DNA from 3 places in the Paenibacillus sp. 2TAF8 genome. Region 3 is predicted to be linked to each of the others. Evidence: predicted binding sites of a transcription regulator. Region 3 holds the regulator's gene; each other region holds the start of a gene.
The links. Region 3 encodes Rex, which represses fermentation and respiration genes when NADH is low (regulators of the CRP and FNR family bind a similar motif). Its sites were predicted from a motif close to TTGTGAAATATTTCACAA; they were not measured.
Positions count from the first base shown of each region.

Region 1: a site for Rex is predicted at 1,407-1,424, ahead of AB4Z30_RS18930 (cytochrome ubiquinol oxidase subunit I). Genes of this name have one in related genera too.
Region 2: a site for Rex is predicted at 1,280-1,297, ahead of adhE (bifunctional acetaldehyde-CoA/alcohol dehydrogenase). Genes of this name have one in related genera too.

Region 1 is NZ_JBFRFN010000012.1:190,713-193,893, forward strand. It holds gene AB4Z30_RS18930 (cytochrome ubiquinol oxidase subunit I) at 1-1,283, opposite strand, end outside; gene AB4Z30_RS18935 (hypothetical protein) at 1,659-2,990, shown strand; gene AB4Z30_RS18940 (glycosyltransferase) at 2,990-3,181, shown strand, end outside.
Region 2 is NZ_JBFRFN010000001.1:68,455-71,635, reverse strand. It holds gene adhE (bifunctional acetaldehyde-CoA/alcohol dehydrogenase) at 1-1,199, opposite strand, end outside; gene AB4Z30_RS00360 (Crp/Fnr family transcriptional regulator) at 1,628-2,344, shown strand; gene AB4Z30_RS00355 (hypothetical protein) at 2,436-3,152, opposite strand.
Region 3 is NZ_JBFRFN010000001.1:247,544-250,724, reverse strand. It holds gene AB4Z30_RS01270 (amidohydrolase) at 1-1,102, opposite strand, end outside; gene AB4Z30_RS01265 (redox-sensing transcriptional repressor Rex) at 1,086-1,742, opposite strand; gene dinG (ATP-dependent DNA helicase DinG) at 1,953-3,181, opposite strand, start outside.

The DNA.
Region 1 (3,181 bases), on a different contig from region 3:
AGAACGGTATATGCCGCAGTAAAAGCAATCGTGGAGAATAAAATCATACCTGCTGATACATTCGGTGATACACCTGCTTCGGTCGTCATATACCCGAACACCGTCCATGGCTGTCTGCCGACCTCGGTCATAATCCATCCTGCTGAATTTGCAATAAACGGCAGTGAAATGGCAAATACCATCAGACGCATAAACCATGGTTTAGCCACTTCCAGCTTCTTGCGCCAAGCCAGATATGTACCATACATCGCGAGCAGAATCATCAGACCACCTGCAGCAATCATGACACGGAAGCTCCAGAATGTGGTTCGTACTGGTGGAATGTAATCTCCTGGTCCGTACGTCTGCTGATACTCGGCATTCAGTTCTTTCATACCTTTGACACTACCTGAGAATTTACTATAGGAGAGATAACTAAGTAATCCAGGGATTTTGATCTCACCGGAGTTCTCCTGTTTATCCGGGTCAATGGAGGCAATAACCGTCCACGGGGCCGGATCTTCTGTTGTCGTCCATGTACCTTCACTCGCAGCCATCTTCATCGGTTGTGTTTCCACCAGATATTGTGCCTGGAAGTGCCCTGAGAAAGCTACACCCAGCGAGGATACGAGACCGATAATAACGGCAATGTTGAAGGATCTGCGGAACACTTCCACGTCTTGTTTTTTCATCAACTTGTAAGCACTAATGCCCGTCACCACAAATGCTCCCGTCATTAACGCACCAAAAATCGTATGCGGGAATTCAACGAGAAACTGTCCATTCGTAAGCAGTGCAAAGAAGTCATTCATCTCCGCCCGGCCATTATTGATGGCGAATCCAACGGGATGCTGCATAAACGAGTTCGCTGCCAGAATCCACACCGCTGACAGGAATGTACCGGCAAATACGAGCCAGATGCAGGCCAGATGCACTTTTTTGGACAAACGATCCCAGCCGAATATCCATAAACCGATAAATGTGGATTCCATAAAAAATGCTAGCAGAGCCTCGATCGCCAGTGGTGCACCAAAGACATCACCGACAAACCGGGAATACTCCGACCAGTTCATTCCGAACTGGAACTCTTGCAGAATACCGGTGACTACCCCGACGGCAAAGTTGATCAGGAACAGCTTGCCCCAGAACTTGGCCATCGTTTTGTAAATCTCTTTTCCCTTCATGACATACAACGTCTCCATAATTGCAACCAGCAGCACGAGGCCGATTGATAGCGGTACGAAGAAAAAGTGGAAAATCGTTGTAAGTGCATATTGGATACGCGATAACATAATCGGATCCATACCTTTACCCCTTCTTTCTGTTCGCTTTTGCAAGATACGTAAATGGCTTTGAAGCGGGCATCTTCGCTGTCTGTCCTCCAAATACGTTGATGAACGTATTGTGCCAGATTACCTATTTTTCACATGTGATAATTCTCACAATCCTGCCTCTCTTAAGCAAAAAAAGTGACCTCGGTCACACAATAGATAAAATTAAGCCTATTTATTGCGCTTGTCCGCACCTCCATTCGTCTTGAGCTATTGCATGTATTCATGGAAGTTGTTCATGTTTGGAGACAAATGCCCATATGTTAGTGTCAGAAGGATGATACGAAGTTCTGCACGGCTTTTACATAAGAGAATCAGCCTATCAATGTGAGGTGAGGTGAGTTAAAGATGGAACACTCCGAACCACTGACGGATGCAGATCGCGAGCTAAACCCGGAACGTAAGCACGACCGGAAAAAGATAACACCTGAGCTGTCCGTGCATACAGACATCACAGCTCAATATGTGCTTTTTCCGCGGAAAGGAGGCTGGTCCTCCTTTCCCTATCCCGACATCGCAGCACTATTGGCAGCAGAACAAGGAACCCTCTATTATGTAAGCAGCCGCACGGCTGAGGAGGAGGAACTTCCAAATGCCATTCAAGTAATTTCACTCTCGGAAGCAGAAACCCGGTTACAGGAGCCACGTACTGCTGCTGTGGTCGCGCACCCTTACTGGCTTATGACTGTGGCTTCACTTCAGCCGGAAATATGCATTGCACTATTGCCTGAACCTGTAGGGGATGAAGCAGCCTCTCCGCTCTGGGAGAGCAGTATCTCCAGGCTTGTCGGCATTGCCGATCTGGTGGGCACATCTTCGGAAACCCGGTACATGAAATTGCTCTTTCAAGGCACCCGTGCCATCTGGTTGGGAGGGGAAGACGCTTCTCCTGCTGGTTATATCCATCATGATGGCACACGTATCCCAGTGGGGGACTATGAACTGTTTTTGATGCACGCACTCCAACAGGTACTTGCAGGTAAATCAGATCATATTACAATGCTACAAATCCGTGCGCGAGCAGATTACTACAGACAGCTTCGAGCAAAAACAGGTGCTCATGAAACGATTTCCTTTCTTCTCTCGGCTTATGAGTATTTACTCGATGATTCCCGCGCCGCCGCTTCGCTTAAGGAAGCCTTCATACACGCTGCCATCAACAGAAGGCAGGATTGCGTTGCGTCCCATTATCGATTCCTCTCTGCCATCTATGCGAGGTCGGGTCAGATTGAAGAAGCTCTGCAGGTTTTTGGCATCAGTGCAAGCGACGAGCAGGAACGCCACCACTATGAACAATTGTGCCGCTGGCTCGAAGCCGGAGAGGAACAGTTGGTTCGAGCAGAACTGCTCCGCATCAATGACGATTATGGCAGTGCTATTCGTATTCTGGATGAGCTTGGCGGGGAAACGGCAAGGCATTGGAAATTCCGTATCTATCGGGAAACACAGCGTGTGGAGGCCGCACTCACCCTAGTGCATGCCATCGACATTCATGACGGAGATAGTCTTCTGCAATATAAACAACTATCCGGAACAGCACTGGCTCTTCGGGGAGAACGCCACGGTGCAGTAAGACAGTTTCTGGAGGCGGCTGTGGAGGATGAAGATGCACTCGCTTGCATTATGGAACTGGAGCTGCTGGATCATGCCGTACAACAACTGCTTGGGGAGGTGCCTTAATGATAGACCCGAAAAAACGCAAAGCCCCCGGGAACAGACCGATCATGCATGATTCGTTTCAGACGCAGACAACAGAACAACAAACAGGCATGGAGAATCATAGAGCGATTGCGGTTGAGCTGAACCGAATGCCGCAGGAGAAGATAGAAATGCCTTTGATGAATAGACCCGATATGGAAGCGAACAGTGAA
Region 2 (3,181 bases), 180 kb from region 3:
GTTTGCAGGCGATCCGCAAATTGGTTGATCACTTCTTCATTGTTCGAGTGAATAACGGAGGAGTGACCCATTCCGCCAAAAGCAACCACTTCTGCGGCACGCTCGATACCATCTTTTGCAGATTTCACTTTGTAACATGCCAGCACCGGACTCAGTTTCTCGGCGGACAATGGGAATTTTGTGCCTACGCCTTCAATCTCGGCTACCAAAATTTTAGTGCCTGCTGGTACTTCAATACCGCACATTTTGGCAATGTTCACAGCGGACTGACCTACGATGGATGGATTAACCGCACATTTCTCTGCGTTAATTGCACCTGCTGTCAATTTGGCTGCCTCTTCTTTGTTTACAAAATAACAGCCGTTCGTGATCATTTTCTTTTTCACTTGATCGAAGATTGGTTCTTCAATAATGACCGCTTGCTCGGATGCGCAGATCATACCATTATCAAAAGACTTCGACAGGATTAAATCCGTTACAGCCTGATTGATATCTGCACTCTTTTCAATAAAGCATGGCACGTTACCTGGTCCTACGCCCAGTGCCGGTTTACCACAGCTGTACGCTGCCCGTACCATCGCTGATCCGCCTGTCGCCAGGATGAGAGCAACATCATTGTGGTTCATCAGTGCGTTGGTACGATCCATGGATGGGTCATCAATCCATTGGATACAGTCGGCTGGAGCACCGTTTTTCACAGCAGCTTCATGCAAGATTTTCGCTGCTTCGCGGCTACAGTTCTGTGCAGAAGGGTGGAAGCCAAAGATAATCGGGTTACGCGTTTTAATCGCAATCAGTGCTTTAAACATCGTTGTGGATGTCGGGTTGGTTACTGGTGTGATCCCCATGATAATCCCAACTGGCTCCGCAATTTTCTGGAAGCTGTCGTACTCATTGTCTTCAATAACGCCTACTGTTTTTTCGTATTTAATGCTGTTATAAACATACTCTGTGGCGAATATATTTTTAATGATTTTATCTTCATATACACCGCGTCCGGTTTCTTCCACTGCCATCTTGGCGAGCATCATATGTTTATCCAGTCCCGCAAGCGCCATAGCCTGCACAATCCGGTCAATCTGCTCCTGATCCATGGACATGAATGCTGCGTGTGCTTTGTTCGCTTTGTCAATTAACGTTTGAATATACTGACCTGCTGTCGGTTCTTTTGTTGGGGCGACTTCATTCTTTACAGCCATCTCCCTCATCCTCCTAAAGGTTCGTATTGGTTTGTCTCTCTTCTTTACATCCACATCGTATCATGGGGAAAATATATATTATGTGATTTTTTTCACAAAGTATAAAAAATTTTAGTTAAGTTTTTAACATCCCTTTTTAGACAGGAAATCTCGTTCTATTTAAAATAGTAGATCAACAGCCTCATCCTTCCCTTGTAAAAGTGAATTTAATCACAATGTTTGGAATTTCGCCATTTTTAAAGGCTTTCCATGCCCCTCAAACGGTAAGATTAGGTATATACTGAACTTAAAAATTGAACCACCGCAATTTGTACCGTACCTCCACACGGCCGAGATGACCAGATCAGGATGGCACAGTTTGCGGCAAACCTCGGGGGCAACTTGTAGCTAGACTTGCCTGACCGGGGAGACAAAGGGGAGATCAACGTATGGGAGAACTAACAAACGTACTGGAAAAACGCGGAAACACTAGCTGTTTCTCAGAAGTGAATTTTAATCATCTGCTCGTGACGATGAAAGACCGAACTTACCCGGAAGGAACACATCTGTACTGGGAAGGTGACGTCTCTGACAAACTTTATTATATGAAACGGGGACGCGCCCAGATCACCAAATCGACCGATGAGGGTAAGGAACTGATTATGTACATGTACCAGTCGGGCGACATGATTGGTCAGGCTGATCCGTTCTTCGGTTCCAAACACAGCTTCTCGGCGGAAGTTCTGGAGGATAGCGAGATTGGTGTGCTGGAACACAAGGACTTGGAAATGCTGATCTGCCAGCATTGTGACTTTGCGATTGATTTTATGAAATGGATGGGCATTCACCATCGTTTGACCCAAACCAAGTTCCGGGATCTGATGTTGTACGGCAAACCTGGGGCACTCTGTTCTACCCTGATCCGGCTGTCTAATTCCTATGGAGAAGCGCATGGAGACCATGTGATCATTCATAAAAAAATTACCCACACGGACTTGTCCAATATGATTGGAGCTACCCGTGAAAGTGTAAACCGCATGCTCAGCGATCTTCGCAAAAAAGATGCGATCGAGTATGATAACGGCATGATTGTTATTAAAGACCTGAAGATGTTGCAAGGAATCTGTCACTGCGAACTATGCCCGAGTGAAATCTGCCGCATCTGACATGAACCGACTTTTCAAAAATATCATTCCACGTAAAAAAAGCCCAATTTCACTGAATCCAATTGGGCTTTTTGTGCTTCTTTTTATATGTTCAAGATGGGTTGACAAGTTCAAGTTTTATCGAATCTCGCGGACTTAATTTCATATCCAACCCGTTCTCCATTAATTCCTTGTCATTCACCTTAATCACCCAGCGCTGGTTCATGCGAGGTGTGATATTCTCCACGGCTACAACAAATTTGTTATTTTCCGACAACCGCACAACCCCACTGGACTTTAAAACATCACGAACCGTGCATTCCTGTACATAAATGCCGGCATACTGCCGATTCAGGTTCGGGTTATCCTGGCCGCCACTTACTTTCAGCAGGGTTGTCTGATAAGCGACACTGCTGCCCCCACCGTCGGCGGCTTTGACGTATATAATAACTTCATCTTTGGCATGAAGCTCCGTATCCCAATTTTCAGGTTCAACATCCTTGCCATTTAGCTTGACTGCCCAGGTTAGTGAGGAGTCGAGCGAAACCTCGCCCACAGATTGGATACGGCTTCCATCTGCCGTAAAATCAACCAGACCGCTGTTCAGCAACGCTTTTTTGAGCGTCAATCCCTCACTGAAATCTCGTTTGATGGACTTCGTTGCATCGGGTAAAAAGGTACTTCCATCAATAGCAACAGTAATCGTATTCGCTGAATCTTTCTCTGAGACAACTGGTTGTTCGGAAGGCTGTGTCTCTCTGGTACACCCCGTCAAAATGACGAGAATAAGCATGCATAGACCTATGTAACCGGGAATTTTCTTCATCATGTAGGTAACACCACCCTGCGTAAAATCAT
Region 3 (3,181 bases):
AATCAGCCTTTTTACCAACTTCCAATGCACCAGTATCGTTCAGGAAGATCGACTTCGCACCGTACGCTGTTCCAAGAAGCAATGCTTCCCCAGCAGGCACGGCGGTTGGGTCACCCGATACTCCTTTATGAATTAAAGCTGCCAGTCTCATTTCCTCAAACATATCCAGATTGTTGTTGCTTGCCGGTCCGTCTGTTCCAAGAGACACGGTAACACCTGCTTTTAACAGAGCAGGCACACGGGCAACACCCGATGCAAGTTTCAAATTACTTCCTGGATTATGAGAGACAGCTACATCATGACTTGCCAAGATCTCGATCTCTTCGTCGTTCAGATGCACAGCATGAGCTACGAGTGAAGGACGCGAGAAGAAGCCATGCTTCTCCAAATGCGCCACAGGACGCAGGCCGTAATCGGTCACATTCTGCTCCACTTCACGTAATGTCTCAGACATGTGCGTATGAAGTGGCAGGTTTAAATCATGTGCTACCTGTACAAGCTTCTCTATGTAATCTGGAGGGCATGTGTACGGTGCGTGCGGAGAGATTACGGTTGTGATGCGTCCATCCGCTTGTCCATTCCATTCACGCGCAAATGCAGCGGACTCTTCGAGCTTTCGCATCTGCTCTTCTTCGGAGCACAGTCCAATGACACCACGAGCCAGCGCAGCTCTAGCCCCTGACTGTTCAACCACTTTAGCCACCTGATCCATGTGGTCATACATGTCCAGGAAAGCTGTTGTTCCACCTTTTAACATCTCAAGCACCGAAAGGGATGCTCCCCAATACACGTCCTCTGACGTCATTTTCGCTTCCATTGGCCACATTTTTTCTTGCAGCCACACTTGTAGTGCCAGATCATCACCATGCCCACGAAGAAGAGACATCGCCGCATGACCATGCGTATTGATCAGACCCGGCAGGAAGAACAGTCCTTTTCCATCTACTTTGGATAGGTTCTCGTCTCCATCCGGCAACGTCTCACCAATATGCACAATCTTGTCATTCTCAATGACCATATACCCTTGAACCACAGTCCAGTTTGCACCTTCATTGACTGCGAACTTACCATTGTGGATTACCCATTTATTCGTTGTTGTCATCTTGCTCTTCTTCCTTCCCATTTTCCAAATAATAAGCCAAGCTGAGCAAATCCGTTGTAAAATCAGCATGATGAATGCGGACATGCGGAGGCGTTTTTAGAATCGTTGGTGCAAAATTCAAGATCGCTTCAATCCCTGATTCAATCAGTTGATCGGCAACGTTCTGAGCTTCTATATCCGGTACGGTAATAATGCCGATACGGATGTTATCTTTCTGTACCGCTTCCGTAAGATCTTCCATCGGTTGAACCGTCAGGGTGTTGATTTTACTGCCAATCTTTGGCCCAAAGGAATCAAAAATAGCTACAATTTTCATATTGTCCTTCAGATATGCATTGTAATTAGACAATGCGTGTCCGAGATTACCGGCTCCCACCAGAGCTACATTAATTTGCTGGTCTATTTTTAAAATGTGACGAATCTTCTCAATCAGGTAAGAGACGTCATACCCGATCCCTTTGCGACCAAAATCTCCGAAATAAGCCAAATCTTTGCGGATCTGAGCCGGATTCAGATCCAGTCGCTGCCCAAGCTCCTGTGAGGAAACCGTTGTTACCTCACGCTGAACCAACTCGTTCAAATAACGTAAATATACAGGTAAACGCCTTACTACTGCTTCTGATATTTTTTCCGATTTCATTCCTGCTCCCCCTTACCATTGCCACGATAAAATGTAATAAATATTGAAAAGATGAGCATTCTGTATACATGCAAAATCCATGCATTATTCTTCATACAGAATGCCCGTATTTTTGGGATTATAAGTTCCATATATGCGTTGCCTTTTAGAAGTCTTCCTCGAGTTTAACGTCATGTAGATGTGCAATGCAATATTATCGCCTAAAAATCATTAATTTTGCTTTTCACTTGGGCGATCAAGCCATTCTGCGATGCGTGGAACCATCTGTTCAGTGAGCATATGCTCCATTTTGGGTCCCGGCAGTGAATAGAGGAAGTACTTGCCGTAATAAGCCTCAATCACTCGTGTATCATACACAATGACGATACCGCGATCCTTCCCCGTCCGAACAAGCCGGCCAAATCCCTGTTTGAAACGGATGACTGCCTGCGGCACAGACAGCTTCATAAATGGATTTTTTTTCTGCTCTTGCAACAGCTCACTCTTCGCTTCCAGAAGCGGATGGTTAGGCGGCTGGAAAGGCAGTCTTACAATGGCAAGACAGGTCAACGCTTCACCCGGAATATCCACACCCTCCCAGAAACTGCTCGTTCCCAGTAGAACCGCTGCTTTGGCATCCTGAAAGCGTCGGGTCAGCTTTGAACGATTTCCGCTGTCAACACCCTGCCCCAGCAGCGAGATGTCATTTCCGGACAAAGCCTCTTTGAGCGGCTCGTAAACTTGTCGAAGCATTTTATAAGAAGTAAACAGCACCATCATACGTCCTTGGGTAGCTATCGCTGTTTCGGCAAGAGAATGCACCAGCATCTGTACAAAGTGTGCATCTCCTACACTGCCTTTCAGACTCGGGAAATCACGCGGTATCACTAACAATGCCTGTTCCCGATAATTGAACGGAGAAGGAAGCATTGAAGTCAGAAGCCGATTATTGTCGGCAGCTTCCTGCAGGCCCAACTGCTCAATCATGAACTGGAATGACTTATCTACCGATAGCGTAGCCGAAGTAAGTACAACGCTTTTCTTTTTATCGAAAAACATCTCTTTCAGTTGTGCACTTACATCTACCGGAACAGCATACAACTGAAGTGACTTGCTGCGGAATTGACCACTCGCCTCCATCCAGTACACCGTCTTGGCATCGTCCATACGCATGAAGAACCTTAAATTCTCCTTCATCGTGGTCAGATCTTTCAATAGTCCGGTGATATCCGTGATCAGACTGTCGGCCTGATAATCATCTTGATCTTCTTTTACTTCAAGCAGTAGTTTGTCACCCTTGCGCACCAAATCACCCAATGTCACGTAGATCTGGTTCTCCAAATCCTGCAACTCCTGCCACTTGGCGGGCTTCTGAGACGCTTTAAGGCGTAGCGAGAACTGTCCAGTCTCCCCTGGAGAAGCATCACTCCGTTCAGGCAAAAGACCAAACAGAGCATCGC